Regions from separate parts of the Kineococcus gynurae genome, predicted to be linked through region 3. Evidence: predicted binding sites of a transcription regulator. Region 3 holds the regulator's gene; each other region holds the start of a gene.
What was found. The regulator LexA, encoded in region 3, represses DNA repair genes until DNA is damaged. The targets are predictions, from matches to a motif close to TCGAACANNTGTTCGA.
Positions count from the first base shown of each region.

Region 1: a site for LexA is predicted at 4,690-4,705, ahead of ruvA (Holliday junction branch migration protein RuvA). Genes of this name have one in related genera too.
Region 2: a site for LexA is predicted at 7,972-7,987, ahead of ACFFKU_RS11565 (DUF6504 family protein). Genes of this name have one in related genera too.

Region 1 covers NZ_JBHLUI010000008.1:904,080-913,805, forward strand. Annotated here, with positions in the region: gene ACFFKU_RS10635 (hypothetical protein) at 1-94, shown strand, start outside; gene pdxS (pyridoxal 5'-phosphate synthase lyase subunit PdxS) at 145-1,077, shown strand; gene ACFFKU_RS10645 (NUDIX hydrolase) at 1,074-1,601, shown strand; gene pdxT (pyridoxal 5'-phosphate synthase glutaminase subunit PdxT) at 1,639-2,307, shown strand; gene ACFFKU_RS10655 (YebC/PmpR family DNA-binding transcriptional regulator) at 2,344-3,105, shown strand; gene ruvC (crossover junction endodeoxyribonuclease RuvC) at 3,170-3,751, shown strand; gene ACFFKU_RS10665 (dienelactone hydrolase family protein) at 3,910-4,611, opposite strand; gene ruvA (Holliday junction branch migration protein RuvA) at 4,740-5,363, shown strand; gene ruvB (Holliday junction branch migration DNA helicase RuvB) at 5,360-6,418, shown strand; gene yajC (preprotein translocase subunit YajC) at 6,559-6,921, shown strand; gene secD (protein translocase subunit SecD) at 7,055-9,085, shown strand; gene secF (protein translocase subunit SecF) at 9,085-9,726, shown strand, end outside.
Region 2 covers NZ_JBHLUI010000008.1:1,105,335-1,115,060, forward strand. Annotated here, with positions in the region: gene ACFFKU_RS11525 (polyprenyl synthetase family protein) at 1-846, opposite strand, end outside; gene ACFFKU_RS11530 (CDP-alcohol phosphatidyltransferase family protein) at 1,090-1,818, shown strand; gene ACFFKU_RS11535 (phytoene desaturase family protein) at 1,944-3,422, opposite strand; gene ACFFKU_RS11540 (glycosyltransferase family 2 protein) at 3,419-4,501, opposite strand; gene ACFFKU_RS11545 (carotenoid biosynthesis protein) at 4,573-5,391, opposite strand; gene ACFFKU_RS11550 (monooxygenase) at 5,461-6,240, opposite strand; gene ACFFKU_RS11555 (alpha/beta fold hydrolase) at 6,252-7,247, opposite strand; gene ACFFKU_RS11560 (hypothetical protein) at 7,290-7,766, opposite strand; gene ACFFKU_RS11565 (DUF6504 family protein) at 8,153-8,665, shown strand; gene ACFFKU_RS11570 (SAV_6107 family HEPN domain-containing protein) at 8,758-9,180, shown strand; gene ACFFKU_RS11575 (DNA polymerase III subunit alpha) at 9,539-9,726, shown strand, end outside.
Region 3 covers NZ_JBHLUI010000008.1:752,853-762,578, forward strand. Annotated here, with positions in the region: gene ACFFKU_RS09885 (oxidoreductase) at 1-307, opposite strand, end outside; gene ACFFKU_RS09890 (ATP-dependent DNA helicase) at 341-2,494, shown strand; gene ACFFKU_RS09895 (aspartate/glutamate racemase family protein) at 2,568-3,260, shown strand; gene lexA (transcriptional repressor LexA) at 3,306-4,085, opposite strand; gene ACFFKU_RS09905 (DUF2277 domain-containing protein) at 4,258-4,527, shown strand; gene ACFFKU_RS09910 (LysM peptidoglycan-binding domain-containing protein) at 5,018-5,698, shown strand; gene nrdR (transcriptional regulator NrdR) at 5,817-6,287, shown strand; gene ACFFKU_RS09920 (proteasome assembly chaperone family protein) at 6,313-7,329, shown strand; gene ACFFKU_RS09925 (pilus assembly protein CpaE) at 7,299-7,781, opposite strand; gene ACFFKU_RS09930 (TraR/DksA family transcriptional regulator) at 7,918-8,262, shown strand; gene ACFFKU_RS09935 (transglutaminase-like domain-containing protein) at 8,294-9,121, opposite strand; gene ACFFKU_RS09940 (NAD(P)H-binding protein) at 9,304-9,726, shown strand, end outside.

The DNA.
Region 1 (9,726 bases), 150 kb from region 3:
CCGGATCGCCCACCTGGCCGGGCACGCACGGCTGCCCGAGACGGCCGACTTCGCCGACGGTGGGCGCGACGGGACCGGGTTCGACGGCTCGTAGACTGGACCGTCTCAGGAGTAGTTCCCATCGAGAAGCGCGAGGCGAGCAGCGTGAGCACCGACGTGACCACCGACGTGACGAGCACCCCGGAGGGCGACGGCCCGGTCCTGGGGACCGCCCGGGTCAAGCGCGGGATGGCCGAGATGCTGAAGGGCGGCGTCATCATGGACGTCGTCACCGCCGAGCAGGCCCGCATCGCCGCCGACGCCGGGGCCGTCGCGGTCATGGCCCTGGAGCGGGTGCCCGCCGACATCCGCGCCGAGGGCGGCGTCTCCCGGATGTCGGACCCGGACATGATCGAGGACATCATCTCCGCGGTGTCGATCCCGGTCATGGCCAAGGCCCGCATCGGCCACTTCGTCGAGGCCCAGGTGCTGCAGTCCCTCGGGGTCGACTACATCGACGAGTCCGAGGTGCTCACCCCGGCCGACTACGCCCACCACATCGACAAGCACGCGTTCACCGTCCCCTTCGTCTGCGGGGCCACCAACCTGGGCGAGGCGCTGCGCCGCATCACCGAGGGCGCGGCGATGATCCGCTCCAAGGGCGAGGCCGGCACCGGTGACGTCTCCAACGCCGTGACCCACATGCGCACGATCCGCGGTGAGCTGAACCGGCTGCGCTCGATGGCCCCGGACGAGCTGTACGTGGCGGCCAAGGAGATGCAGGCGCCCTACGAGCTGGTGGCCGAGGTCGCCCGCCAGGGCAAGCTGCCCGTCGTCCTCTTCACCGCCGGCGGCATCGCCACCCCGGCCGACGCGGCGATGATGATGCAGCTCGGCGCCGACGGCGTCTTCGTCGGCTCCGGCATCTTCAAGTCCGGCAACCCGGCCCAGCGGGCCGAGGCGATCGTCAAGGCCACCACCTTCCACGACGACCCCGACGTCATCGCGAAGGTGTCGCGCGGGCTCGGCGAGGCCATGGTCGGGCTCAACGTCGAGGCCATTCCCGAGCCGCACCGGCTGGCCCAGCGCGGCTGGTGACGTCCGACCCGCTCGGTCCCGAGTGGGGCTACGGCCCTGACGGGCTGCGCACCCGTGACGCGTCCCGCGTCGTCGTGCTCGACGACGCGGGACGCGTGCTGCTCGTCCGCGGCGGGGACCCCACCCGTCCCGGGGAGCAGTGGTGGTTCACCGTCGGCGGGGGCCGTGAGGCGGGGGAGGACGGTCGCCGCGCCGCCCGCCGGGAGCTGCGCGAGGAGGCGGGCATCGACGCCGCCGAGGACGCCTTCGAGGGGCCGGTCTGGCGGCGGGTCGCCGACTTCCCGTTCTTCGGCCAGCCGTGCCGGCAGAGCGAGGAGTTCTACGTCCTTCGGCTGGACTCGACGGTCACGCTGTCCCGCGACGGCTGGACCGCGATGGAGTCCGACGTCCTCACCGACCTGCGGTGGTGGGACCCCGCCGACCTCGCTGCCTCCGGGGACACCTACTACCCGACGACGCTGCCCGCGCTGCTGGCCGAGCTGCCCGCGCGGTTCACCGGGGAGCCCCGCACGATCGGTGACTGAGGTCGGTCGGGCGGGTCGGACCCCGTACCCTCGCCCGGTGAGTTCCGCACCCGCCACCCCCACGCCGTCCGAGGGGTCCGACCCCCGTCCCCGGGTCGGCGTCCTGGCCCTGCAGGGCGACGTCCGCGAGCACGTGGCCGCCCTCGTCAGCGGCGGGGCCGAGGCCGTCACCGTGCGCCGACCGGCCGAACTGGCCGCGGTCGACGGCCTGGTGCTGCCCGGGGGCGAGTCGACCACCATCGACCGCCTCCTGCGCGTGTTCGAGCTCCGGGAGGCCCTGCGGGCGCGCATCGCCGAGGGCCTGCCGGTCTACGGCTCGTGCGCCGGGATGATCCTGCTGGCCGATCGCATCCTCGACGGCGCGAAGGACCAGCAGACCCTGGGTGGGCTCGACATCACGGTGCGGCGCAACGCGTTCGGTCGCCAGGTCGACTCCTACGAGGAGGACCTCCCGATGGCCGGCGTCAGTGGTACCGGACCGGACCTGCGGGCCGTCTTCATCCGGGCCCCCTGGGTGGAGGAAGCGGGTCCGGGGGTCGAGGTCCTCGCCCGGGTGGGGTCGGGACCGGCCGCGGGTAGGATCGTGGCCGTGCGCGACGGCGACCTGCTGGCCACGTCGTTCCACCCCGAGATCACCGGGGACGACCGGGTGCACCGCTTCTTCGTCGGGATGGTCCGCGAACGGGTGGCGCGCCAGCAGGGCTGAGCACGCAGGCGACAGCAGTCAACAGCGGAGGAACAGATGTCCGGCCACTCCAAGTGGGCGACGACCAAGCACAAGAAGGCCGTCGTCGACGCCAAGCGGGCCAAGAGCTTCGCACGGCTCATCAAGAACATCGAGGTCGCGGCCCGCACCGGTGGTGGTGACCCGGCGGGCAACCCGACGCTGTACGACGCCATCCAGAAGGCCAAGAAGACCTCGGTGCCCGCCGACAACATCGACCGCGCCGTCAAGCGCGGGTCGGGGGCCGAGGCCGGCGGAGCCGACTGGCAGACGATCATGTACGAGGGCTACGGCCCGAACGGCGTGGCGCTCCTGGTCGAGTGCCTCACCGACAACAAGAACCGGGCGGCCATGGAGGTCCGGACGGCCATGACCCGCAACGGCGGGTCCATGGCCGACCCCGGGTCGGTCGCCTACATGTTCAGCCGCAAGGGCGTCGTCGTGATCGGCAAGGACGGCAACGACCTCACCGAGGACGACGTGCTGACCGCCGTGCTCGAGGCCGGCGCCGAGGAGGTCAAGGACAACGGCGACACCTTCGAGGTGATCAGCGAGGCGACCGATCTCGTCGCCGTCCGTGAGGCCCTGCAGGCCGCGGGCATCGACTACGACTCCGCCGACGCCAGCTTCGTCCCGAGCGTCGAGGTCCCCCTCGAGGCCGACGGGGCCGCCAAGGTGTTCAAGCTCGTCGACGCCCTCGACGACTGCGACGACGTGCAGAACGTCTTCGCCAACTTCGACGTCTCCGACGACGTGATGGCGGCCCTCGAGGACGCCTGACCTGCGGCGACACCCCCCGTCAGGCTCCCGGCCCCCGTCCTCGCCCCGTGCGAGGGTGGGGGCCGTGCGCGTTCTGGCGGTGGACCCGGGGTTGACCCGCTGCGGTCTGGGGGTCGTCGACTCGCGGCCGGGCGGTCGCGCCGAGCTCGTCGCCGTGGGCGTGCTGCGGACACCGGCCGCGGACCCGGTGGAGGCCCGCCTGCTCGGCATCGACACCGGGCTGGGGGAGTGGCTGGACGAGCACGCGCCCGACGTCGTCGCCGTCGAACGGGTCTTCGCCCAGGCCAACGTGCGTTCGGTGATGGGGACGGCGCAGGCCGCGGGGCTCGTCCTGGTGGCGGCGGCGCGCCGCGGTCTGCCGGTGGCGATGCACACGCCGAGCGAGGTGAAGGCGGCCGTCACCGGGTCCGGTCGGGCCGAGAAGGCCCAGGTCGCCGCCATGATCACCCGGATCCTGGGCCTCGCCGAGGCCCCCCGTCCCGCGGACGCCACCGACGCCCTGGCCCTCGCCGTGTGCCACCTCTGGCGCGGCGGCGGTCTGGCCCGTCAGCAGGTCTCGGCCCACCGCGCCCTGGTCACCGGCCGCCGCAACGGCTACGCCGAGGCCGAGCGCCTCGCCCGTCTCGGTCGCCTCCCCACCCGCTGACCCACCCTCTCCATCCCGTCCCCTCGGGCTGAACTTCCCCGTGATCAAGGAATGACTGCTCTCCGCCCCGTGCGCCACACCCTCCGGACGGTGCGGGTGGGAAGCATGGGGCGGCGGTCGACCCATTCCTTGATCACGGAGGGGTGGGGAGGGACGGGTCAGGGGGTGAGGTGGGCGCGGAGGAAGGTGACCGTGCGCTGCCAGGCGAGCTCGGCGCTGTCGCGGCGGTAGTTGGGTCGCTCGTCGTTGTAGAACGCGTGGGGGGCCGGGTAGACGTGGAATTCCGGGCGGACGCCGGTCGCCTCCTCGATCCGGGTCTCGGTCTCGCGGACGGCGGTGAGGGGGACGGAGGTGTCCTCGGCGCCGAAGTGCCCCAGGACGGGGGCGGTGAGGCCGGTCCAGTCGGTGCCCGGGTCGGGCAGGCCGTACCAGGGCACGGCCGCCCCGACCCGCATCCCCTGCTGGGCGGCCAGGCGCAGGACGAAGGCGCCGCCCATGCAGAAGCCGACCGCGCCGACCGCGGTGGACGTGACGTCGTCGTCGGCCAGCAGGTGGTCGACCGCGCCGGCCAGGTCGCGCACGGCCTGCTCCACCGGCAGCTCGCGCAGCAGGCCCGCGGCCTCTTCGGCGTCGTGCGCGACCCGCCCGCCGTAGAGGTCGGGGGCCAGCGCCACGAATCCCTCGCCCGCGAACCGGTCGACGATCGAGGCGACGTGGTCGTCGAGGCCCCACCACTCCTGGATGACGAGGACCCCGGGCCCCGGCCCGGCGGGCCGGGCGAGGTAGCCGTGGGCCCGGCCGCCGGCCGTGGCCGAGGGAAAGGTGACGTTCTGACGCGGGTTGCCGCTGTGCTCGTCCACGGCCCGACTCTGCCCCGGCCGGCCCGGTCCGGCATGTCGCGCCGGGAGGCGGACCGCCGCCTGGTCTACCGTGAGCCGTCGTACAGGTGTTCGTCCGGGCCGGGGTCCGGGGTGCGGGAGGTCGGTTCGTGATCGCGTCGGTGCGGGGCCGGGTCCTCGGCGTCCGGTTGGACTCCGCCGTCGTCGAGGTCGGCGGCGTCGGCATGCTCGTCATGGCCGCGCCCGCCACGCTTGCGGGGCTGCGGGTCGGGGAGGAGGCGGCGCTCGCGACGAGCCTGGTCGTGCGCGAGGACTCGCTCACCCTGTTCGGCTTCGCCGACGCGGACGAGCGCGAGGTGTTCGAGATCCTGCAGACCGTCTCCGGGGTCGGTCCCCGGCTGGCCCTGGCCATGCTCGCCGTCCACCGTCCGGACGGGCTGCGCACGGCGGTCGCCGCGGAGGACCACGCGGCCCTGATGCGGGTCCCCGGCATCGGCAAGAAGGGGGCGCAGCGCATCTGCCTGGAGCTCGGCGACCGGCTCGGCCCCGCCCTCGGCGCGGCGAGCGTCCCCGTCCCCGCCGCGGTGGCACCGGCCGATGCGCACCGCGCCCAGGTGGTCGAGGCCCTGGCCGGGCTCGGCTACCCGGCCAAGCAGGCCGGGGACGCGGTGGAGGCCGTCCTGGCCGGTGGACCCGACGGGGGGCTGAGCCTGGAGCCGGCCGAGGTGCCCGCCGTCCTGCGGGCCGCCCTGCGACACCTCTCCGGCCGATGAGCCCCTCGGAACGCATCGTGACGACCGGTGCCGACGAGCAGGAACGTGCGGCCGAGTCGGCGCTGCGGCCGCACGGCCTGACGGAGTTCGTCGGGCAGAAGGTCGTGCGGGAGCAGCTCTCCCTGGTGCTGGACGCGGCGCGGGCCCGGGGGGCGCCGGCCGACCACGTGCTGTTCTCCGGTCCGCCCGGGCTCGGCAAGACGACCCTGGCCATGATCGTCGCGTCCGAGATGGGCGCCCCGTTGCGGCAGTCCAGCGGGCCCGCGATCCAGCACGCCGGCGACCTCGCGGCCGTGCTGAGCTCCCTCGACGAGGGTGAGGTGCTGTTCCTGGACGAGATCCACCGGATGGCCCGCCCCGCCGAGGAGATGCTCTACATGGCGATGGAGGACTTCCGGGTCGACGTCGTCGTGGGCAAGGGGCCGGGGGCGACCGCGATCCCGCTGCAGCTGCCGCGCTTCACGCTGGTGGGGGCCACCACCCGGGCCGGGCTGCTGCCGGCGCCGCTGCGCGACCGTTTCGGGTTCACCGGGTACCTCGACTTCTACACGCCCGAGGAGCTCGTCCTCGTGCTGCGTCGTTCGGCGCAGCTGCTCGGGGTCCAGCTCACCGCCGAGGGGGCCGCCGAGATCGGCGGTCGCTCGCGCGGCACGCCGCGCATCGCCAACCGGTTGCTGCGCCGGGTCCGGGACTGGGCCCAGGTGCGCGGCTCGGGCATCGTCGACCGGCGCGCGGCCCGGGCGGCGCTGGAGGTCTACGAGGTGGACGAGCTCGGTCTGGACCGGCTCGACCGCGCCGTGCTGGAGGCGCTCTGCCGTCGATTCGGCGGGGGGCCCGTGGGGCTCTCGACCCTCGCGGTCGTCGTGGGGGAGGAGGCGGAGACGGTCGAGACGGTCGCCGAGCCGTTCCTCGTCCGGGAGGGTCTGCTGGGACGCACCCCGCGCGGTCGGGTCGCCCTGCCGCAGACCTGGGCCCACCTCGGGCTGACCCCGCCGCGCGACGCCCCGGGAGGCTGGCAGCTGCCGTTGGACGAGACCGGGCCCGGCGCTCCTTAGACTCGGGGACCACCACCGCCGGGTCGCCGGGGAACCCCCCGTCCCGGGCCGGCGTTGGTCAGCCGTGCCCGGCATACCGCGTCGGGCGCGGGCCCCGGCGCGCAATCGACCCCGCTGGGGCGTGAGAGGGGACAACTCCCGTGGAAGGCCAACTCTTCTTCCTGCTGCTCATGGGCGCGCTGCTCGTCTGGATGATCACGCGCACCCGCAAGCAGCAGAAGAACCAGCAGCAGCTGCAGAACAGCGTCGCGCCCGGTTCCGAGGTCATGACGACGTCCGGCACCTACGGGCGGGTCGTCGGGGTCGAGGACGACGCGGTGCAGCTCGAGATCGCTCCCGGGGTCGTGACCCGGTGGAGCCGTCGGGCCGTCGCCCGCGTCCTGACGAACGCCGACACCCCGGTCGAGACCACGCCCGGGTCCGCGGCTACCACCGAGGACTCCGTCGGCGGGATCGACCTGACCAAGCCCGCCGGCGCCGAGGACGACACGCGCCGTAGCTGACCGGATGCGCTCCGAGAGGGAGACTCGGTCATTACGGTTGGCAGGAGTCGTCCACGGGGAGTGCCACACTGTGCGCTGATCGGGGGACGGCGGTTGCCGCTCCTTTCGCCACATCAGCTTCCGAGGTTCATCTGTGTCCAACGACTCCTCCTCGCCCGGGGCGCCGCAGCGTCCCCCCCGGGTCCGGCACGGCGCCCCCATCCGCCGGTCGCACCCGGGGCGGGTGCTCGTCCTCCTCGCCGTCATCACCGCACTCCTCTTCGGGGGGGTCGCCGCCGGCGTGAAGTGGGGGTCCGCGAGCTGGAGCCCGGGTCTCGCCCTCGACCTCGAGGGGGGCACCCAGGTCATCCTGACCCCGCGGCCCACGGAGGGCTCCAACCGGCAGGTCACCGCCGACCAGCTGAACCAGGCCGTCTCGATCATCAGCCAGCGCATCGACGCGACCGGCGTCGGTGAGGCGCAGGTGCAGGTCCAGGGCGGGCAGAACATCTCGGTGTCCATCCCCGGGCAGGCCACGCGCGAGCAGCTCGACCTGATCGCGCAGTCCGCCCAGCTGCGGATGCGGCCCGTGCTCGTCGCGGCCGCGAGCGACGGGCAGGCCGCGGCGCCCAGCACCGACCCCGCCACCGACCCCGCCGCCACCGACCCCGCCGCCACCGCCCCGGCGACCGACCCCGCGGCCACCGCCACCGCCACGGACCCGGCCGCGACCACCCCGGCGGCCACCCCGGCGGCCACCCCCGCCCCCAGCTCCGACGGCGCCGCCGCGCCGGCCGCGCTGCAGGCGGCCACCACCCCCGCGCCGACCACCCCCGCGCCGACCAACCCCGCGCCGGAGGGCACGACGGCCGCTCCGACCGAGGGGGCGACGACCGCCCCGACCGCGAGCAACGGACCGGGTCAGCCCACCGACTCGCCGACCGCGTCGCCGACGGACTCCAGCGACCTCGCCCAGCTGACCCCCGACGTGCAGCGGCTCTTCGTCGGGCTCGACTGCAGCGACCCGGCCAACCGGACCGGCGGGATCAACGACGACCCGGCCAAGGTGCTGGTCACCTGCAGCCAGGACGGTGCGGCCAAGTACGTCCTCGGGCCCACCGCCATCGAGGGCACCCAGCTCACCAACGCGACCGCGGCGCAGGCCACCAACAGCCAGGGCCGGGTCACCGGTGGCTGGAAGATCGACCTGCAGTTCGACAGCGAGGGCGGGACCATCTTCCGCGACCTGACCGAGCGGATCAGCCAGCTGCAGTCCCCGCAGAACCAGTTCGCCGCCGTGCTCGACGGGCTCGTCGTCACGGCCCCCCAGGTGTCGCAGACCATCCCCGGCGGCCGGGCCGAGATCACCGGGAACTTCACCCAGGACAGCGCCGACGCGCTGGCCCAGCAGCTCCGGTTCGGGGCGCTGCCGCTGAGCTTCGACGTGCAGACCGAGGAGCAGATCTCGGCCACGCTCGGGGCCGAGCAGCTGCAGCGCGGGATCATCGCGGGGATCATCGGTCTCGCCCTGGTCATCGGGTACTCGTTGCTGCAGTACCGCGCCCTCGGGCTCGTCACGGTCGGCAGCCTCCTGCTGGCCGGGCTGCTCAACTGGGGCGTCATCCTCATGCTCAGCTGGCTGCAGGACTTCCGGCTCTCCCTCGCCGGGGTCGCGGGGTTGATCGTCGCCATCGGCGTCACGGCCGACTCGTTCATCCTGTTCTTCGAACGCGTCCGAGACGAGATCCGGGACGGTCGCTCGTTGGCCTCCGCGGTCGAGGCCGGGTGGAAGCGCGCCCGCCGCACGATCATCATCTCCGACGCGGTCAGCCTGCTCTCGGCCGTCGTCCTCTACATCCTCGCGGTCGGCAACGTCCGCGGGTTCGCCTACACGCTGGGCATCACCACGATCATCGACGTCCTGATCGTGGTCCTGTTCACGCACCCGGTGGTGGCCCTGCTGGCCAGGACGAAGTTCTTCGGCGGGGGCCACAAGCTGTCCGGCTTCGACCCCGAGCACCTCGGGTCGGTCGTCGCCAGGTTCGCCCTGCACGGCGGGGCGCGGCGCGAGACGGTCGCGGAGCGCCGGGCCCGGGAACGGGAGCAGGAACGGGAACAGGAACGGGAGAAGGCCCGGGCCGCAGCCGGTCCCGCCGATCGCAGCACCGAGGACGGGGACGCCTGATGGGCATGGCATCGATGGGCAACCGGCTCTACACCGGTGAGACGAGCTTCCCGTTCGTCGCCCGACGCAAGCGCTGGTACCTGATCGCGGCGGTGACCGTCCTGGTCTCGATCGTCCTGCTGTTCAAGCCGGGTCTGACCTTCGGCATCGAGTTCGAGGGCGGCTCGGAGTTCCGGGTCTCCGGGGCCAGCGGCGAGCAGGTCGGGCGCGAGGCCGTCGAGGGGGTCCTCACCGACACGGTCCCCGAGGTCACCGAGGTCGGCACCGACAGCGTCCGCGTGCAGACGGTGACGCTGAGCACCGACCAGCTCGACGAGGTCCGGCAGGCGCTGGCCACCGCCTACGACGTCCCCACCTCGGCGGTCACCTCGACCAGCATCGGTCCGAGCTGGGGCCAGGACGTGACCCAGAAGGCGCTGACCGGTCTCGTCGTGTTCTTCGTCCTGGTCTCGCTGGTCATGGCCCTGTACTTCCGGACCTGGACCATGGCGCTGGCCTCGCTCATCGCCCTGCTGCACGACCTCGTCATCACGGCCGGGGTCTACGCGCTGGTCGGGTTCGAGGTCACCCCCGCGTCGGTGATCGGGTTCCTGACGATCCTCGGCTACTCCCTCTACGACACCGTCGTGGTCTTCGACAAG
Region 2 (9,726 bases), 350 kb from region 3:
GTCGTCCCCGGCGGGCTTGCCGGTCTGGCCCGGGTCACCGAAGACGCCCAGGACGTCGTCGCGCAGCTGGAAGGCCTCACCCAGGGCCAGCCCGAACCGCGTGTAGGTCTCCTGCAGGGCGGCGGGAGCCCCGGCCAGGGCGGCGCCCAGCAGCAACGGGTGCTCCACCGAGTACTTCGCCGACTTGAACCGCACGACCCGGCGGGCGCGTTCGACCGCGCCCTCGCGACCGCGCAGCGCGGACGAGGCCTGCTCGAGCATGTCGAGGTACTGCCCTCCCATGAGCTGGGTCCGCATGGTCGAGAACACCGCCCGACCGCGGGCCAGGGCGGGCTCGTCGAAGCCGCTCGCCACGAACATCTCGTCGCTCCAGGACAGGCACAGGTCGCCGGCCAGGATCGCGCCGGCCAGCCCGAACCGCTCCGCCGACCCGCTCCACCTCAGCTCGGCGTGTAGGGCCGCGAACCGACGGTGCGCCGCCGGCAGACCGCGACGGGTGTCGGAGTCGTCCATCACGTCGTCGTGCAGCAGCGCCGCGGCCTGGAACAGCTCCAGCGCGGCGGCGGCCGTCGTGATCTCCGGCCCGGGCAGGCCCCCGGCGCCGAGGAAGCCCCAGAAGCAGAACGCCGGGCGCAGCCGTTTGCCGCCCGAGAGCAACGACTCGACCGCGTCGAGCATCGGTCCCGTCTCCGGGCTCACCTCGGCCAGCACGGCGCGCTGGCGGGCGAGGAAGCGGGTCAGTTCCGACTGGACGTCCTGCCGCAGTCGGGCGGTGAGGTCGCCGGCACCGGTGAAGACGGCGAGACCGTCCTCGGCGGTGGGGGCGGACGGGGGGAAGGCTGGCACAGCCGCACTCTAGGTGGGCCCCGATCGTCGAGCCACCGCTCCGCCGGGCGATCCGGGTCCGACCCGTGTGGGGATGCTCACGTCCTGCTCACCGGCGCGTCACCGGCCCGTCACGGACCCGTGCCGCGCTGCCCGTGCCGCCGTGCCGCCGTGCCGCGCCGCGGCGGTGGCTGGCCGGCGACGGTGGCGGACGGGCCCGCCCCGCGCCGGGGTCGGCGCGGTGTCTCGCCGTAGCCTGCGCGGGTGACCCCCACCCCCGCCCGGCGGCCCGGACGCCCCGGCCCGCCCGGACCACGCGCTGGGGTTCCCGACCGTGCCGAGTACCTGCGCCGGTGGGCCGCCCTGCACGGGGCTCCCGAACCGCGCGGGCTGGTGCGGGGCTGGCTGGGTGGGGTCCACGCCCTGGCCCGCCCCCTGGTCCGGGTCGGGACGCCCCCGGCCCTGGTCACGCTGGCCGGGGTCGCCCTGCTCGTCGCGGCCGCGCTGCTGGCCCCGTCGCGGCCGGCCCTGGCCGGGGTGCTCGTCGCCGTGGGGGGTGTCCTGGACAACCTCGACGGGGCGGTCGCGGTCCTGCGCGACCGCGTGAGCCGCTCCGGCGCCCTGCTCGACGCCGTGGGCGACCGGATCGGCGACCTCGCCTGCGCGGCGGTGCTCTGGGGGGTCGGCGCCCCGGCCTGGGTGGTCCTGGTCGCGGTCGGGCTCGCCCAGCTCCAAGAGTACGCCCGGGCCCGGGCCGGCGGCCTGGGCCTGGCCGAGGTCGGCGTGGTCACGGTCGCCGAACGCCCCGTCCGGCTCGCGATCGCGGCCGCGTTCCCGATCGCCGTCGTGATCGGCCCGGACCTGCCCTGGGGGCTGCTCGGGGCGGGGATCTGGGCCGGGCTCGGTGCGGTCGCCGTGCTCCAGCTGGGCCTGACGCTCGGTCGGCGGCTGCGCGCGGAGGACGCCGCCGACCGGGCCTCGGCGCGGGCCTGACGCCTCCCGCGCCGGGGGACCTCCTGTCGGCCCCTGCGGCGCCGTCGCCCGGAACCGGCAGGGTCAGGCTCCGCCGGGTCGGCTCCGCCGGGTCGGATCAGGCGGGTCGGCTCGGGCGGGTCGGCTCAGGCGGGTCCGATCAGGTCCGCCACGATCGAGGCCGAGAGCCCGACCAGCGGCAGTCCGCCGCCCGGGTGCGCGCTGCCCCCCACCAGGAACAACCCGGGGACCGGGGACCGGTTGGCCGGGCGCAGGAAGGCCGAGCGGGCCCCGTCGCTGGAGCTGCCGTAGATGGCCCCGCCGTCGCTGCGGGTCTGCTCGGCGAGGTCGGCCGGGGTGCGGATCTCGTACCAGCGCAACCGGTCCCGGACGTCCAGCCCGCGGGCGGCCATGACGTCCAGCACCCGTCGGGCGTAGTCCTCGGCCAGACCCGGTGCCCGCCAGTCCGTCCCGCCCGGGGGGCGACCCCCCGGGTCGTGCACGGGTGCGTTCACCAGGACGAACCAGGCCTCGCTGTCCTCGTCCGGACGCAACGCCGGATCGTCCGGGGCCGACACGTAGATCGTGGGGTCGGCCACGGGACGCCCCGCGGACAGGTCGTCGAACTCGGCGTCGTAGTCGTCGGGGAAGCAGACCGTGTGGTGGCGCAGCCCCGGGGTGCGCCCGGACAGGGCGAGCAGCAGCACGAACCCCGAGGACGAGCGGCGCCGGGCGGTCGGGGCCAACCGGGGTCGGGGGAGCAGCCGGCGGTAGAGGTGGGCGGCGTCGACCCCGGAGACCACGACGTCGGCCCGCAGCCGTTCCCCGTCGGCCAGTCGCACCCCGTCGACGCGCGCCCCCTCGGTCTCGATCGCGACGACGTCGGCCCCGGTGCGCACCGTGACCCCGAGCTCGCGGGCCCGGTCGGCGACGGCCAGCGCCAGCTGCCGCAGCCCACCGCGGACGTACCACCCGCCGAAGGCCTGCTCCACGAACGGGACGGTGGCCAGCGCCGCGGGGGCGCGCCCCGGGTGCGAGCCCGAGTAGGTGGCGTAGCGGTCCAGCATCATCCGCAGGCGCGGGTCGGTGAGGTAGCGCCGCCCCAGGGTGCGCAGGCTCGCCCACGGGGCGACGGTCCGGATGGCCGAGGTGTCCCGGGCCAGGGCGAGCAGGGTCCGCCGGCCCTCCAGCGCCGACTCCAGGAACGGTCCGCGCGAGACGTCCCAGATCGCCGAGGCGCGGCGCAGGAACGTGGTCCACTGCTCACCCCGGCCGGGGCCGAGCGCGTCGTCGAGCGCGGCCGCGACCGCGGGCAGTCCGTCACCGGGCAGGTCCAGCTCGACCCCGTCGGGGAAGCGGTAGTGCGCCAGCGGGTCCAGCTTCACCACGTCGAGCACCGACTCCAGCGGGGCACCGCTCTTCAGGAAGAGGTCGCGCTGCACCGCGGGCAGGGTCAGCAGGGAGGGGCCGGTGTCGAAGGAGAACCCGTCGCGGGAGAACCAGCCCAGCTTGCCGCCGACCTCGGCGGCCTGCTCCAGCAGGACGACCTCGTGCCCGCCGGCGCGCAGCCGGACGGCGGCCGACAACCCGCCGAGCCCCGCCCCGACGACCACGACCCGGCTCACGTGAGCGCCCGTCCCTTCCACCGGTGCCGTCCTCGCCCGCGCCAGGAGTCGGCCAGCAACGCCAGGAGCAGCGCGATGGAGAGCGGATGGGCCAAGGAGTCCGGCAGGGAGCGGGCCTGGGTCCGTTCGGCGACGGCGTAACGCCCGACGACCCCGGCCGCGTACCCGAGCAGACCGACCCGGGACCCCCCGAGGGCGGCGACGGCCGGCACGACGTAGGTGACGGCCAGCCCGGCGGCCACCGCGACCGCGGCGGGAGCCGGCCCGAACGCGGTGTGCAGCGACTTGGCGTACCCGGCCCGCAGCTCGGCGAAGTTCTCGTACATGCGGCAGGTGGCGAGCTCGGTGCCGTCGGCCACACCGCCGCTGCCCCCGCTGCGCTTGACCGCCCGCAGGAGGGCCAGGTCCTCCAGGACCTCGGTCCGGACGGCGGCGTGCCCCCCGGCCCGGTCGTAGGCGGCGGCGTCCACGATCAGGAACTGCCCGTTGGCCGCCGAGAGCGAGGGCCGCGACGAGGTCGCCGCCCGGCGCAGCGGAAGCGTCGTGACCCAGGACCACTGCAGCAGCGGCTGCACCAGCCGCTCGGCCCAGGTGCGGCTGAGCTGGCGGGGGTAGGGACTGACCAGGTCCAGCCCCTGCCGGCGCAGCAGGTCGATCCCCGCGGCCAGCGCGTGCGGGGCGAGGCGGACGTCGGCGTCGACGAAGACGTAGACCGCCCCGTCCGCCGCGTCGGCCAGCTGCGCGCAGGCGTGCGGCTTGCCCAGCCAGCCGGGCGGGGGACCGTCACCGCCGAGCACCCGGACGCGCCCGTCGCGGGCGGCGACCCCCCGGGCGATGGCGGCCGTCGCGTCGGTCGAGGCGTCGTCGAGGACGAGCACCTCGTAGTCGGCCACGTCGACCTGGTCGAGCAGGCTCTCGAGGCACTCGGTGAGCCGGGCCGCCTCGTCGCGGGCCGGGACGAGCACGCTCACCTTCTCCCGCACAGGGGGCGGTTCCAGCGCCGGACGGGCCAGCGCGCGCAGGTTGAGCAGGGAGTGGGTGGTCAGGGCCACGGCGGCCGTCGACCCGACCCAGACCAACGGGGCCGGGCGGCCCGGGGACCGTCCCGCGACGACCCGTCGCGCGGTCCCCCTCGTCCCCCTCACGCCCCTCACGCGGACCGCCGGATCCGGGCCAGGTAGGGGCCGACCGTGAGCCCCATCGCGACCCCGCCGTAGCCGGCCACCCGGGGACGGCCGAAGAAGGCCGCGTTGGCGAGCGTGGAACCCAGCCACGTCCACCCGAGCAGCCAGCCCGGCACCGCCTGCGCCGCCGGTCGGGAGCCGGCGGGCTGGGCGGCGGGCACCGCCCGGTGCAGACCGGCGCACAGCAGGAGGGAGGTCAGCACCCACCCCGCGTAGTTGCTGAGCGGGATGCCCGGGACCCCGGGCAGGTGCGGGTCGGGCTCGGCGAAGGCCCAGTGCCCGGCGGCCGTCATCTGCGGGTCCAGGAACAGGTCCCAGGTGGCCAGCGTCCAGGCGGCCGCGCCCACCGCGACCGGGGAGTGCCAGCGACCGGTCGGGGCCAGCGTGCGGCCGAGCTGCAGCGCGGGAGCGGCCATCATCGTCCAGGCCAGGGGGACGACGACCGGGACGTCGAGGACCTGCGGGCCCAGGGTCCCGGCGTAGCGGTAGCGGCCGAAGGGACGACCGGTGCGGGTCCCGACGACCTCGGCCAGCAGCCCGACCCCGCCCGCGACGACCAGCGTGCGGGCCGCCGCGCCCGGACCGTGGCGGCGGGCGGTGTCGGCCAGGGCGGCGGCGCAGAAGACCCCGACCGAACCGATCGTGGCCCGGCGCAGGTTCTCCCCGCGCAGCAACGGGTGGGCGATCTGACCCAGTACGGCGGCGCCGGTGAGCAGGCCCGGGAGGCTGCGCGGGAACCGGCGCGCCGGCGGTCGCGCGGGACCGCGCGAGGGACGGGGGAGCACGGTGCCAACCCTAGGGACCGCCTCCGACACGGCCCGTCGAGGGTGTCGCGACCCCGGGGATCGGGCGGGTCAGGCGGGGTCGAGACCCTCGGCGGAGAGCACCGCGAAGCGGGCGAACAGCTCCTCGACGTACCAGTTCTCCTCGGGCGTGCGGTTCATCACGTCGAGATGGGGTCGGCGACGGTGGGCGAAGCCGGTCAGCGCCTGGGTCGAGTCCCACACCGACAGGGTTCCCTGCAGACCGACCGGAGCCTCCCCGATGCCGGTGGCGTAGCGCAGACCCGGGACGGTGTTCAGGTCGCTGGAGACGGGGGGGACCGCCCGCCAGAACGAGGGGGCGCGGTGCATGCGCAGGCGGGCGCGGGTGATCGAGGCGACCGGACCGGTGTGGGCGCGGGCGGCGGCCGGGTCGCTCGGGCCGAACGGCTCCCGTCCTGACCAGCGCCCCCGGCTGGTCAGCGGGGCCAGGCGCAGCACCGTGCGGTGCTCGGCGGAACGGTCCCAGTCGCGCAGCACGGCCGAACCGGCGAAGGCGTCCGCGGCCTCCGTCGAGCTCCAGGCGACCAGCAGCGCCCAGCGGCGCAGATCGGCGTCGCGCACCGTGAAGGTGCGGCCGTCGCCGGTGCCGAGGAGCTTGGCGAAGCGGGCCCCGGGGGTGCGGGTCAGCCGGACCCGGTCCAGCGCCATCCGTCCCAGGGCCGCGCCGACCGCGCGGGTCGGGACGGTCCAGACGTGCACGCTGACGCAGGCGGGCCGTTCGGGGCCGGGGCGCTCGGTGGCCGGACGTCGGGGGTCCGGACGTCCGGGGACGTGGCGTTCGCCGGACCGGGGTCCGTGGGGGCGGGTCATCGCCCGCGACCCTACGAGGCCTGCGGTCGGACCGCCGCGCGGAGGCGGGCGTCGCGCCGGCGGGCGTCGCGCAGGCGGGCGCTGCGGACGGTCGCGGTGATGATGCGCAGGCAGTCCGCCGGGCGGTCCCAGGCCGGGACGTGCCCGCACCGGCGCAGCCGTTCGAAGCGGGTCTGGCGCGGGGCCAGCTCGGGGCGCAGGTAGGCGCGGGGGATGACGACGTCGCGGTCGGCGCTCACCAGCGTGACCGGGCAGGTCACGTCGGCGGCCCGGGTGAAGGACCCGGTCGCGATGGCGGTGTTGGCGTCGGCGTACCCCGTCGCGGTGGCGATGGCCTCGACCGCGTCGCGCAGCAGCGGCAACGGCAGCGCCAGCGGGGCGGCGCTCGTGGTCGCGAACCCCAGCAGCCGGACCGGGGCGGAGGCGGTGACCCAGTCCGGCAACCGCGCGGAGGCCCGGGCCAGGCGCTGGCCGGTGGGCAGCAGCGGCGGGCGGGGGCGGGGCCGGTACCAGAGCCCGGCCGGGGTCAGCGCGGTGACGCTGCGCACCACGCCCTCGTCCCCGTCCGACCCGTCCGTCCCGTCGGCCGCGGCGGCCTCCAGCACCACCCAGCCGCCGAGGGAGTGCCCGACCAGGTGGACGTCCTCGCCGAGGTCGCGGCACAGCTGCGCCAACCGTGCCCCCAACCGGGCGGGGGCCATCTCCGCGGCACCCGCGGCGGCCGGGGAACGGCCGTGGCCGGGCAGGTCGACCAGCAGCAGGCGGTGCCCGGCGGCCAGCTCCTCGAGCACCGGGGCCCACGCGTGCGAGGCCCCGCCCAGACCGTGCACCAGCACCAGCAGCGGCGCGGCGGGCCCGGCGGTCCCGACGTGGCGGCAGGCGAAACCGTGCCGGAGCTCCACCTCGGGCCGGTCCGGGCCGGGGTGCGTCGCGTCGTCCGCGGATGGCCGTGCCGGAGGGACGGCCCGGGTCGGGGCGTCGTGCAGCGCGGAGGAGGCGACGGGCATCCCTCCACGATACGGGCGGTCCACCTCGCGGTCACCCGTCGTTCACCCGAGCTCGACGGGATGACCTCCGGTCAGGCGGAGCAGCTCGTCGTAGCGGGTGTCCAGCGCCACGGCGTCGGCCGGGTCCCCGCCGGGGGCGACGAGACCGCGCACCCGCACGGTGCCGACGGGGGCCAGGGCGACGTCGACGAACGTCGCGATGCCCGGTGGCAGCCCCAGCGGGACGGTCTCACCGGTCTCCGCGGCCCGATCGGCCAGGTCGGCCAGGAGGCGGTGCACCTCGGGGCCGGCGGGCAGCAGCTCGTTCACGCCGAGGACCGCGGCCAGCACGCTCGGCAGCAACGGGTGGCGGGCGGAGGTGACCACCGCGACCACGTCCCCGGCCCGCAGGTCCTCCCCGGCTCCGCAGGCCGGTCCCGACAGGTCCGGGGACACCACGAGCAGTTCGGTGCTCGCCCCGGCGGGCGTGACGGCGGCGGCGGGGGAGCCGGGCCCGGCCGGGACGGGGAGAGGCTCCATCGACCGAGCGTAGATCCCGGTGCGCGGCCCCGTCCTGCTGTTCCCCCGGACGGGTCGGGGCCGGGCGGGAAGAGCTCGGTCGGGGGCCGGTCCGGGGAGCGATGCGGGGGCTGGACGCGGGGTGGGACGGGTCGTCGGCGCCGTCCACAGGGGGCCTCGCATCGTTGACCGCGATCGGGCGAGGTGGTGTACCTTCGATGTGTGTTCGAACTTCTGTTCGAACGCAGAGGCCGTCCGCCGCCCGGTCGGAGGGAGAGGGGAAGCTCCCCCCGCCCGGGTGCGGACGTGCCGTCCGGACCGTCTTCCCCCGGTCCACCGCACCGGCCCGATCGGCGGCCGGGACATGGTCGGTGAGCGTTCGTCGAGGAACGAAGGGGGACGGAACGATGCGGCGGTTCTCGGAACCGGTCCACGTGCGCTGGGAGGGTGGGGACCGTGGCGGTCCCGCCCCGGTGCAGTTCATCTGGCGGCGTCGGCTCTACGTCGTGCAGGCCGTGCTGGAGCACTGGCGCGAACGCAGCGCCTGGTGGGAGCACGCGGCGGTCGCGGCCGTGCACGGCGACGGTCCCTCGCGCGGGGGTTCGCGCGGGGGCCCCCGGCGGGACGGACCCCGCGACATCGCCACCCTGGCCCCGCCCGCGCCCCGTTCCGTGCTCGAGATCGGCGACCTCGAGCGCGAGGTCTGGCGGGTGGAGGCCCGGGCCGGTCGGCACGCCGACGTCGGCGTCTACGACCTCGCCCGGCCGGTCCCGGCCCCGCGCCCGGTCCTCGCCCGGACCGGTCCCGCCGGTGCCGCCGCCGGTGCCCCCGCCGACGCCCCGGCCGGCGCCGGGTTCGTGTCGGAGGCGACTGGTACCTCTACGGAGAACGCGTGGCAGCTGCTGCGCGTCAGCGACTGACGACGTCGGGGGCACCGAGGACATCGGCCGCACCGTCGACGTCCGAGGACGTCGACGAACACCGACGAACGACCATCGAGAACGGAGCCGTCGTGCCGACCCTGGAGAGTCCGCCCCGCCCCTCGTTGACCCCGACCGCCCTGGACCTGCTGGAACGGTCCGAGGCCGAGCTGCGCGCCGCCGTCACGGCCGAGGACGCGGCCGGGCGGTACGTCCACGCCCACCTCGCCGCGCTCCGGGCCGCGGCCGCGGTCGTCGCCGTGCACGGCCGTCCCGCCGGTCGTCGCCGGGCGGGCCCGCGCAGCGTCTGGGAGATGCTGCCCCTCGTCCATCCCGAGCTGGGTGGCTGGGCCCCCGTCTTCGCCGCCACCGCCGCGCGCCGCGCCGCTCTCGAGGCCGGCCGGGCGGTGGTGGACGAGCAGGGTGCCACCGAACTCCTCGGGCACGCCCGCCGGTTCCACCACGCCGTCGAGGCCGCCCTCGGCCTCACCCGGCGCATCCCCCTGGCGAGCTGACCCGCCGTCCCGTCCCGACGCCCCGGGCGTCGTCCGGCCCGGCTGCCCGGCCCCTCGCCAGATGCGCAGCAGCCAGACCGCAGCAGTCAGACCGCAGCAGCCAGACCGCAGCAGCCAGACCGCAGCAGCCAGACCGCAGCAGCCAGACCGCAGCAGCCAGACCGCAGCAGCCAGATCCCAGCAGCCAGATCCCAGCAGCCAGATCCACCGTCGCGCCGTCCTTCCCCGCGGACGCGTCCGACGACAGGACCCCGCCATGTCCACCCCGCCCGTCCCGCTCCCAGCCGTCCCATCTCCGGCCGTCCCGTCTCCGCCCGCCCCGTCCACGCGCCGACCACGGTCCCCGCAGGTCCCGCACCTGCACGTCGCCTCCGGTTACTCGATGCGGTACGGCACCTCCACCCCGGCCGCTCTGGTGGCCCGGGCCGTGGACCTGGGGATGGACACCCTCGCCCTCACCGATCGCGACGGTCTCTACGGCGCGGTGAAGTTCGTCCGGGCCTGCACCGACGCCGGGATCGCCCCGGTGCTCGGGGTCGACCTCGC
Region 3 (9,726 bases):
AGAGGCGCCGGACGTCGCCGTCGTCACCCTCCTCGACCGCGGCCCGGTAGCCGTACCCCGCGTTGTTGACCAGGACGTCGACCCCGCCGAACCGCTCCTCGGCCTCGGCGACGACCCGGCGCACGGCCGCGGGGTCGGTGACGTCGAGGGCGCTGACGTGGGCGGTGCCGGGGTGGGCGTCGGCGAGGTCGGCGATCGTCGAGGTGTCACGGGCCGTGACGACGACCTCGTCGCCGCCGTCGAGGACGGCCTCGGCGAGCGCGCGGCCGAGGCCGGTGGAGCAGCCGGTGATGAGCCAGGTGGTCATCCCGTCATCCTGCCCAGCGACGTCCGGTCCGGCATGTGCACAGGTCCGCCCTCGTGGCCCCGGCAGGGCCCGGGCGCACGAGAGGATGGGGACGTGAGCACCGAGACCGCGCCCGATCCGAGCGGCGACCCCGGCGAGGGACCGGGAGGGTCCTCGGCAGCGCGGGAACCGTCCCGCGAGGAGACGACCACCCTGCTCGAGACCGTGGTCTCCACCCTCGGCGGGGCCCGGCGGGAGGGGCAGCGGCGCATGGTCGCCGAGGTCACCGACGCCATCCGGACCCGCCGCCACCTGCTCGTGCAGGCCGGGACCGGGACGGGCAAGTCCATGGGGTACCTGGTCCCGGCCGTCGCCCACGCCGTCCGCACCGACGCCACCGTCGTCGTGTCCACCGCGACGCTGGCCCTGCAGGCCCAGGTCGTCGACCGCGACCTGCCCCGTCTGGCCAAGGCCCTCGCACCGGTGCTGCACCGCGAGCCCACGTGGGAGCTGCTCAAGGGGCGGGCCAACTACCTGTGCCGCAACAAGCTGGCCGGAGGTTTCCCCGAGGACGAGTCGGCCCTGTTCGACGTCGCCGCCGCTGCGCCCGCCGCCGACGACGCCGGGGGCCGCCTCGGCCGCGAGGTGGTCCGGTTGCGGGAGTGGGCCGAGCAGACCACGACCGGGGACCGCGACGAGCTCGACCCGGGCGTCTCCGACCGGGCCTGGCGGCAGGTCTCGGTGTCGGCCCGCGAGTGCCTGGGCGCCCAGCGCTGCCCGGTCGCGGCCGAGTGCTTCTCCGAACGGGTCCGGGCCCGCGCCCGCACGGTGGACGTCGTCGTCACCAACCACGCGATGACCGCGATCGACGCCCTGGAGAACAACGGCACCCTGCTGCCCGAGCACGACGTGCTGGTCGTCGACGAGGCCCACGAACTGGCCGACCGGGTCACCGCCGTCGCGACCGCCGAACTCACCGGGTCGGTGCTCGCCACGGCCTCCCGGCGGCTGCGGCGGTCGGCCGGGATCGTCGCGGAGTCGTTGGACGACGCCCAGATCGCTCTCGAGGCCGCCCTGGAGGACGCCCCGCCCGGGCGGCTCACCCGGTGGCCGGAGGCGCTCGCGGCCGCGGTGGTGGCCGTCCGTGACGCCACCCGCTCGGCGCTGGTCGAGCTGAAGGATTCCCAGGAGGGGGCCCGCGAGGAGGACGCGGACGCCCGCGGGGCGCGCCACCTGGCGCGGGCCGCCCTGCAGGACGTCCTCGCCGTCGCCGAGCGTCTCGCGGTGGCCGCCGAGCAGCCCGAGGGCGCCGGGTACGACGTGGCGTGGGTCGGGGCCGGCTTCGGTGCGCAGGCCCGGCCCCCGTCGCTGCACATCGCCCCGCTGTCGGTGGCCGGGCTGCTGCGCGAACAGGTGTTCAGCGAGCGCACGGTGGTCGCGACCTCGGCGACCCTCACCCTCGGCGGCTCGTTCGACCCCGTGGCGGGCGCGTTCGGCCTGACCGGGCGGGGGGCCGCCGGGTCGGGGACCGCCTGGACCGGGACCGACGTGGGCTCGCCCTTCGACTACCGGCGGCAGGGGATCCTCTACGTCGCGCGCCGCCTGCCGCCGCCGGGGCGGGCCGGCGCGTCGGAGGCGATGCTCGACGAGCTCGCCGAGCTGGTCGAGGCCGCCGGCGGGCGGACGCTGGGGCTGTTCTCCTCCCGGCGCGGGGCCGACGAGGCCGCGGCGGCCCTGCGCGCGCGGGTGTCGACCCCGATCCTCTGCCAGGGCGAGGATCGGCTGCCCAAGCTGGTCAGGCGCTTCACCGACGAGCCCGCCACCTCGCTGTTCGGGACCCTGTCGCTGTGGCAGGGGGTCGACGTGCCCGGGGCGTCCTGCTCCCTGGTCGTCATCGACCGCATCCCCTTCCCCCGCCCCGACGACCCGCTCATGGCGGCCCGGGCCCAGGCCGTCGACGCGGCCGGCGGCAACGGCTTCCTCAGCGTCTCGGCCGCGCACGCCGCGGTCCGGCTGGCCCAGGGGGCGGGCCGGTTGATCCGGGCCGCCGAGGACCGGGGGGTGGTGGCGGTGCTCGACTCCCGGTTGGCGACGGCTCGCTACGGAGGGTTCCTGCGGGAGAGCCTGCCCGGGTTCTGGCCGACCTCGGACCCGGAGGTCACCCGCTCGGCCCTGCGGCGCCTCGCCGAGGTCGCGACGATCGGGTGAAGGTTCCCCGGCTGGACCGGTCCGACGACGCGTCCCGGGTGCCGGGGGGCGCGGAGCGTCGGATAGTCGAGGCATGACCGTGGTCGGTTTGCTCCATTCCGAGCACGAGCAGGCAAGGATCTTCGCCGCCCTGCTCGCGCAGCGGGACCCGGAGGTGCAGTTCCGGCACCTCGTGGACCGCGGGCTGCTCAACGCCGCCCGACGCTCGGGGATCGAGTCGGTCAGACCGGCGATGGCCGACCGGCTGCGCCGGCTGCAGGCCGAGGGGGCCGACCTGGTGGTCTGCACCGGTTCGACGCTGAGCGGGCTGGCGAAGGTGGTCGGTGACGAGATCGGGGTCGAGGTGCTGCGGGTCGACCGGCCGATGGCCGAGGCGGCCGTGCGGGCCGGGCGACGCCTCGCCGTGGTCGCCACCCTCCCGACCGCGGCCCGTTCCGTGCGGGAGCTGCTGCACGAGGCGGCCGGTGAGGCCGACCGCCGGGTCGAGGTCGTCGAGGTCGACGCCAGCGACCTGTGGATCCTGCACGAGGTGGGCGACGCCGAGGGCTACGTGCAGGGGATCGCGCAGCGGGCCCTCACCGAGCTGCGGGGGGCCGACGACGTCTGCACGGTCGACGTGGTGGTGCTGGCCCAGGCCAGCATGGTCGAGGCGACCCCGTTGCTGCGACCGCTCTCGGTCCCCGTGCTGTCCTCCCCGCGCCTCGCCGTCGAGGCGGCGGTCGAGCTCGTGCGGACGCTGGCACCCGCGGCGGGCCGGACCCGCTGACCCGCCCCGGCCGCGGCCGCTCGGGCCGGGCAGAGGAGGTCGGGGTCAGAGACTGCGCAGGACCGCGGTGACCCGGCCGAGGACCGTCGCCTCGTCGCCGTCGATGGGGGAGTAGAGGGCGTTGCGCGGCAGGAGCTTCACGTGCCCGTCCCGACGCGAGAGGACCTTGACGGTGGCCTCGCCGTCGATCATGGCCGCGACCACGTCACCGTTCTCGGCCGTGGGCTGCTGGCGCACGACGACCCAGTCCCCGTCGCAGATGGCGGCCTCGATCATCGAGTCCCCGGAGACCCGCAGCATGAAGTGCTCCCCGGAGCCGACCAGCTGCGCGGGCAGGGGGAAGACGTCCTCGACGAGCTGCTCGGCCAGGATCGGGCCGCCGGCCGCGATGCGACCCACCAGCGGGACGTAGGTGGGTCGGGGCCGGGCGTCGGCCTCGGTCGCGTCGTCGGCCGTGACCACACCGAGGGCGCTGCTCGGCAGGGACGACGGCGGCGTCACGACCTCGAGGGTGCGCGGGCGCCGCGGGTCCTTGCGCAGCAGGCCGAGCCGCTCGAGCTGCTTGACCTGGTGGGCGACGCTGCTGGGACTGGTGAGCCCGACCGACTCGCCGATCTCGCGCAGGCTCGGCGGGTAGCCGCGACGCTCGACGGCCTCGCTGATGCAGTCCAGGACCCGCCGCTGCCGCGTGGTGAGACCGAAGGCGTCCGGCGTCCCGTCCGGCAGCTGGTGGACCGTCCCCGAACCCGGGGGTCGGCCCGGACCCCGCCGGGGACGTTCGACCGTCGTGCCCGTGCCGTCCTGCTCGTCCACCGTGCACCTCATCCCGTCGCGCCCGGCCGTCCGTGGCCGGTCCGTCGACCGTAACCACCGCCGGTGGGCAGATCAAACACCTGTTCGACTGCGGCGTGTCGTGCGGGGCGGGTGCGGCGGTCGTCGACCCGGTGCGCCGGACGCCCCCTGTCCTCGGACGGGTCGTCGGCCTAGCGTGGTCCGCATGTGCCGGAACATCCGCCAGCTGCACAACTTCGAGCCCCCGGCCACGCCCGAGGAGGTGCAGGCCGCCGCGCTCCAGTACGTCCGCAAGGTCAGCGGTTCCACCCGCCCCTCGCAGCGCAACCAGGCCGCGTTCGACGCCGCCGTGGCCGCGGTCGCCACCGCGACCGCCGAGCTCCTGGACCACCTGGAGACGGCCGCGCCGCCGAAGGACCGGGAGGTCGAGGCGGCCAAGGCCCGGGCCCGCGCCGCCCAGCGCTACGCCTCCTGACCCCCGCCCCCCGCCCCGCACCCCGCCCCGCACCCGGGCGCCGCAGCTCCCGCCCCGCTCGTACCTCCTGCGCGACTCCAGCGTCGCGCCGCCCGCCCTCGCGCCCCTCCCGTGCCCCTCGCGCCCCCTCGTGTGATCAAGGAAATCTGCTCGTCCGTCACGGGGGCCGGGGCGACGTCCGCCCCTGGCGACCCGGCCGTTCGTGACGGCTCGGCGATCGGGGGCCGCTCCCGGTCGACCGTCGTGGGCCCCGCTGCCTGCGGGCCGCCGTCGCCGGGCCGCCCGCCCCGAGCGTCGACGCTGGTCAGGGGCCGGAGGGAGGCTGGGCAGCCGTCCGCGCCCGGTTCGTGTCGGAGGCGGATGGCACCGTGCGACGCATCCCGACCCGACGGGTCGGGGTTGCGCCCCGCCCGTCGGTCGGCGTACAAACGTTCGAGTCGGTACGAACACTCGTTCGACCCGGCTGGTCCGAGAGTTGGAGGTCGCCACCGTGAGCACCACCGCAATCCGCACCACCGCGTTCCGTCCCGTCCTGCCCGCCGTCCCCGTCGTGTCGCGGCCGGCCGTCCCCCGCCCGACCCGGTTCGGGACCGCCGTCCTCGCGACCTCGCCCTTCCGGGTCCCGGAGTTCCCCGCCGTCCGGCTGCCCCGGGCCGCCGCCTTCCCCGGGTTCGCCCTCGGGGCCAGCGTCGCCGCCCGCGCGGCCCTCCCCGCCCGGGTCCCCGCCCCCCGCCGTCCGGGGCGCACCGCGGCTGTGCGGGACGTCGCCACCGTCACCACCCTGCGTCCCCGGACCGCCGCCGTGGCCCCCCCGACGACGACGCACCCGTTGCGCCTCACGCGCCGGGGTCGGACCGGGCTCGGGCTCGGGGCCGGTGCCGTGCTGGCGGCCGCCGTGCTGGCCGGCACGAGCGCTCTGGCCGGGACGATGGTGGGCAGCGTCGGGGCCACCGCCGCGGTCGAGCGGACCGCTCCCGCCCCGGTCGCGGTCACCGCGGGTGCCGGGGGCGAGGTCGTCGTCCAGCCCGGTCAGACGCTGTCCGAGATCGCCCTGTCGGTCGCCCCGGGCGCGGACTGGCGCGAGGTCGCCGCGGCGATCGTCGCGCTGAACTCCCTCGACGGTTCGCGGCTGCACCCCGGCCAACGCCTGCAGCTGCCCGCGGAGTGGTGACGTGCTCGCGGGCCTGCGCACCACGTCCGCGTCACTTGCCCCCGGCTCGACGCTGCCCGTAGCCTCCCCGCAGCATCCCGCGCCGCACGGGCGCGAGCGGGTGCGGGAGGGAGCTGGAGTGCACTGCCCGTTCTGCCGCCACGAGGACTCCCGGGTGGTGGACTCGCGGACGGCCGAGGACGGCTCGAGCATCCGCCGGCGCCGTCAGTGCCCCCAGTGCGGTCGCCGCTTCACCACGGTCGAGACCGCCCTCTTCACCGTCATCAAGCGCTCGGGAGCGAGCGAGGCGTTCAGCCGTTCCAAGATCGCCTCGGGCGTGCGCAAGGCCTGCCAGGGGCGTCCCGTCAGTGAGGACGACATCGCGCTGCTCGCGCACAAGGTCGAGGAGTCCCTGCGGTCGCGGGGTGCGGCCGAGGTCGACGCCCACGAGGTGGGGTTGGCCACGCTGCCGTTCCTGCGCGAGCTGGACGAGGTCGCCTACCTCCGTTTCGCCTCGGTCTACCAGGCCTTCGACTCCCTGGCCGACTTCGAGGCCGCCATCGACAAGCTGCGCTCGGAGCGGAATCCGGCCCTCCCCGGCCAGGGCTGACCCCGGCAGCGACGATGATGGGGGCATGCTCGACCCCGCCTCGCTGTACAGCCTCGTCGGCCCCTACGCCGGTGCGGACGCCCCGCGCCTCGTCGAACCGCCGCTGGTCGTGGCCCTCTCCGGGTTCGTCGACGCCGGCAGCGCGGTCAAGCTGGCCGTCGAGCAGCTCCGTTCCTCCAGCACCCACCACGTCGTGGCCACCTTCGACGTCGACCAGCTCCACGACTACCGGGCCCGCCGTCCGGTCATGACCTTCGAGGGCGACCGGTGGGCCGCCTACGACGCCCCGCGGTTGCAGCTGCTGCGGGTCTACGACGAGGAGGGGGCCTCCTTCCTGCTGCTGACCGGGCCCGAGCCGGACGTGCAGTGGGAACGGTTCTGCGCCGCCGTCTGGCAGCTGGCCGACCGGCTCGGGGTGAGCACGACCATCCTGCTGGCCGCGGCGCCCACCGCCGTCCCGCACACCCGACCCGGCGGGGTGACGGCGAGCGCGAGCCGACCGGAGCTGCTCGAGGGGTACCGGACGTGGGACGTCGAGGCCCAGGTCCCCGGGCACGCCGCGGCACTGCTGCACCTGCGCGGGGCCGAGGAGGGACGCGACGTCATCTCCGTGCTGGCCCACGTCCCGCACTACCTGGCCGGCAACGACTACCCGGACTCCGCCGCCGTCCTGCTGCGGGCCGTCTCGGCCGCCACCGGGGTCGACGTGCCGGTCGATGCCCTGCTGGACGTGGCGGCGACGACGCGGGTGGAGGTCGACGCCCAGGTCGCGCAGTCGCCCGAGGCCCAGGCCGTGGTCCGCGCCCTCGAGGAGCAGTACGACGCCATCGGCGAGGAGGGGCGGGGGACCTCGGTGGCCGCCTCGTTCCTGCCCTCGGCCGACGAGCTGGGGGCGGAGTTCGAGCGGTTCCTGGCGGCCGAGGAGGCCACCGACCCGGCGGGTGGCGAGACGGGCGGCGAGACGGGCGGTGCGGCGGGCGGCGAGGAGGGCCGGTCGTCGGGTGAGGGCCCTCAGGCCGGGGAGGGACCGCCCGCCCGCTGAGCGGCGGCCACGCCGACGCTGCCGCCCCGGGCCCCCGACAGGTGGTGCAGGAGGGCGCGGGCGTAGGCGCACTCGGCGACCGGGTCCTCGAAGGCGTCCGCCCCGACCGTGTCCAGGAGCAGCACGCGGAACACGCTGCGCTCGCCGTCCGGGGTGGTCCGGTCGTGCCGCTCCAGCCGGACGAAGTGCTCACCGAGCAGGGCGCGAAGCTGGTGCTCGGACGGCAGCCAGCAGGCGTCGGGCTGGTCGACGGAGTCCAGCGCCCACTCGGTGGTGCCGTTGAAGCCGATGATCCGCCCGCTCGGGTGGTCGTGGACCTCGACCGTCATGTCGCTCAGGGTGAAGACGTCGGCGTCCATGTCCCGGTGCGGGATCACGAACCGGTCCCCGGCCGCGGGCTGCCACTCCAGGCCGGCCTCCTTCAACCGCAGGGCGAGCTCGACGGAGATCATCACCCCAGCATGGACTCCGCCGCCGCCTCGCGCGTCCCGACGGCCACCGGCACCGACCGGGCCGGGCGTCCCCGCGCCGACCCGGCCGATCCGGGGTAGGACTGTTCGCCCGACCACCCAGCAGGAGGATCACGAGATGGACACCCAGGTCGCCCGCGAGCGGCTGGAAGAGATGCACCGCGAGCTGAGCGGGGAGGCGAAGGAGATCCGGGCCCGGTTGGAGGCCGGGGTGACCCCCGACGCCGCCGAGGGCGGGCGCGACGTCGGCGACGAGGGGGCCCACGAGCAGTTCGCCGGCCAGGACCTCGCGCTGCTGGACGGCATCGACCGTCGGCTGGTCGGCGTCGAGGCGGCGTTGCGGCGCATCGAGGACGGGACCTACGGCCTCTCGGTCGTCTCGGGCAAGCCCATCCCCGACGAGCGCCTCGAGGTCCGTCCCGACGCCGAGACGCTCGTCGAGGAGGAGAATCCCGACGCCTGAGCCGTCGACCGCGTCGACGGCCTCCGAACCCTCAGCGCAGCCGGACCACCTGCCCCGGGTCCTCCCGGGGCAGGTCCGGCTCGACCACGGCGGTGACCCGGAGCCCGGACAGGGTGACCATGCCGGCCGTCGTGAGGAAGGCGGTGTCGGCGGCGTCGCGGCCGGTGGCGATCCGCACCAGGGAGGCGCGCGGGGCGAGGCGCGTGGCGTCCACGACCTCCCAGACCCCCTCCGGAGCGGCCTCGACGACGGCGTGGAAGTCCATGGGCGCCAGGCCCGGTGCGTACACCGAGCAGAGGCGCGCGGGGACGTCCATCGCCCGGAGCAGCGCCACGGTCACGTGGGCGAAGTCCCGGCAGACGCCGGCCCGGGCCAGCAGGGTCTCGGGCGCCCCGTCCGTGGGCCGGCTGGAACCGCTGACGTAGTCGAGGTTGGTGTGCACCCACGCGGAGGCGGCCCGGGGCAGGTCCGCACGGGAGACCCCGTTCAGCTCGCGCGCCGCGAAGGACGCGAGGGCGTCGGAGGGGCTGTAGCGGCTGGGTCGGGTCAGGGCCCAGCGGTCGAGCTCGGAGCAGGCGACGGGATCGGAGTCTTGCAGGGCCACCCGCGCCTCGTACTCGACCCGCGTGTCCCCGGCCGGCACGTCCAGCGTGTGCATCCGACCGCCTTCCTCGACGGCCACGGCGGTCACGGTCAGCGGCCCGTCGGGGCCCACCACCTCGAGGCGTTCCTCGAGGACCGCGACCCCGGGGCGTCCGGCCACGGAGAGGAGGAGGCTGGCGGGGCTGCGCCGATCGGAGGACAGGTCGAGACGGGCGCTGACGCGGGCCGTGAGGGCGGGCGCGGGGGTGGAGGGCACCGGGCGATTCTGGGGGACGGCGACGGCTGCCGCCCCCTCGGCCGACCGCACGACTGCTGCGTTCGGGGAGTCGTCGACCGAACGTAGGGCCGCTGCGACACAGGGTGATAGCTGGGCCGGGAGGCCCGGTCGGAGCGTGATCGACGGGTGGACTCCCCGCCTCGTGGGTAGCGTCGGGCCCCATGATCCAGCAGAGCCAGACCGTCGTCGTCGCCGGGGCCCACGGCCAGATCGCCCGCCTGCTGCTGCGCCAGCTGACCTCCGCGGGTGCGCTGGTCCGCGGGATCGTCCGCAACCCGGACCACGTCGAGGACGTGCGGAGCGACGGGGCCGAGCCGGTCGTCCTCGACCTGGAGTCCGCCGCGGCCGACGACGTGGCCGCGGTGCTGCGGGGGGCCGACGCGGTGGTCTTCGCCGCGGGGGCCGGGCCGGGCAGCGGGACGGCCCGCAAGGACACCGTCGACCGGGCGGCCGCGGTGCTGCTGGCCGACGCGGCCGAGGCGGCCGGGGTCCGGCAGTACGTCCTCGTCTCCTCCACCGGGGTCGAGAAGGTGCGCGACGGTGTCACCCCGGAGGGGGTGGACGAGACCTTCGTCGCCTACCTG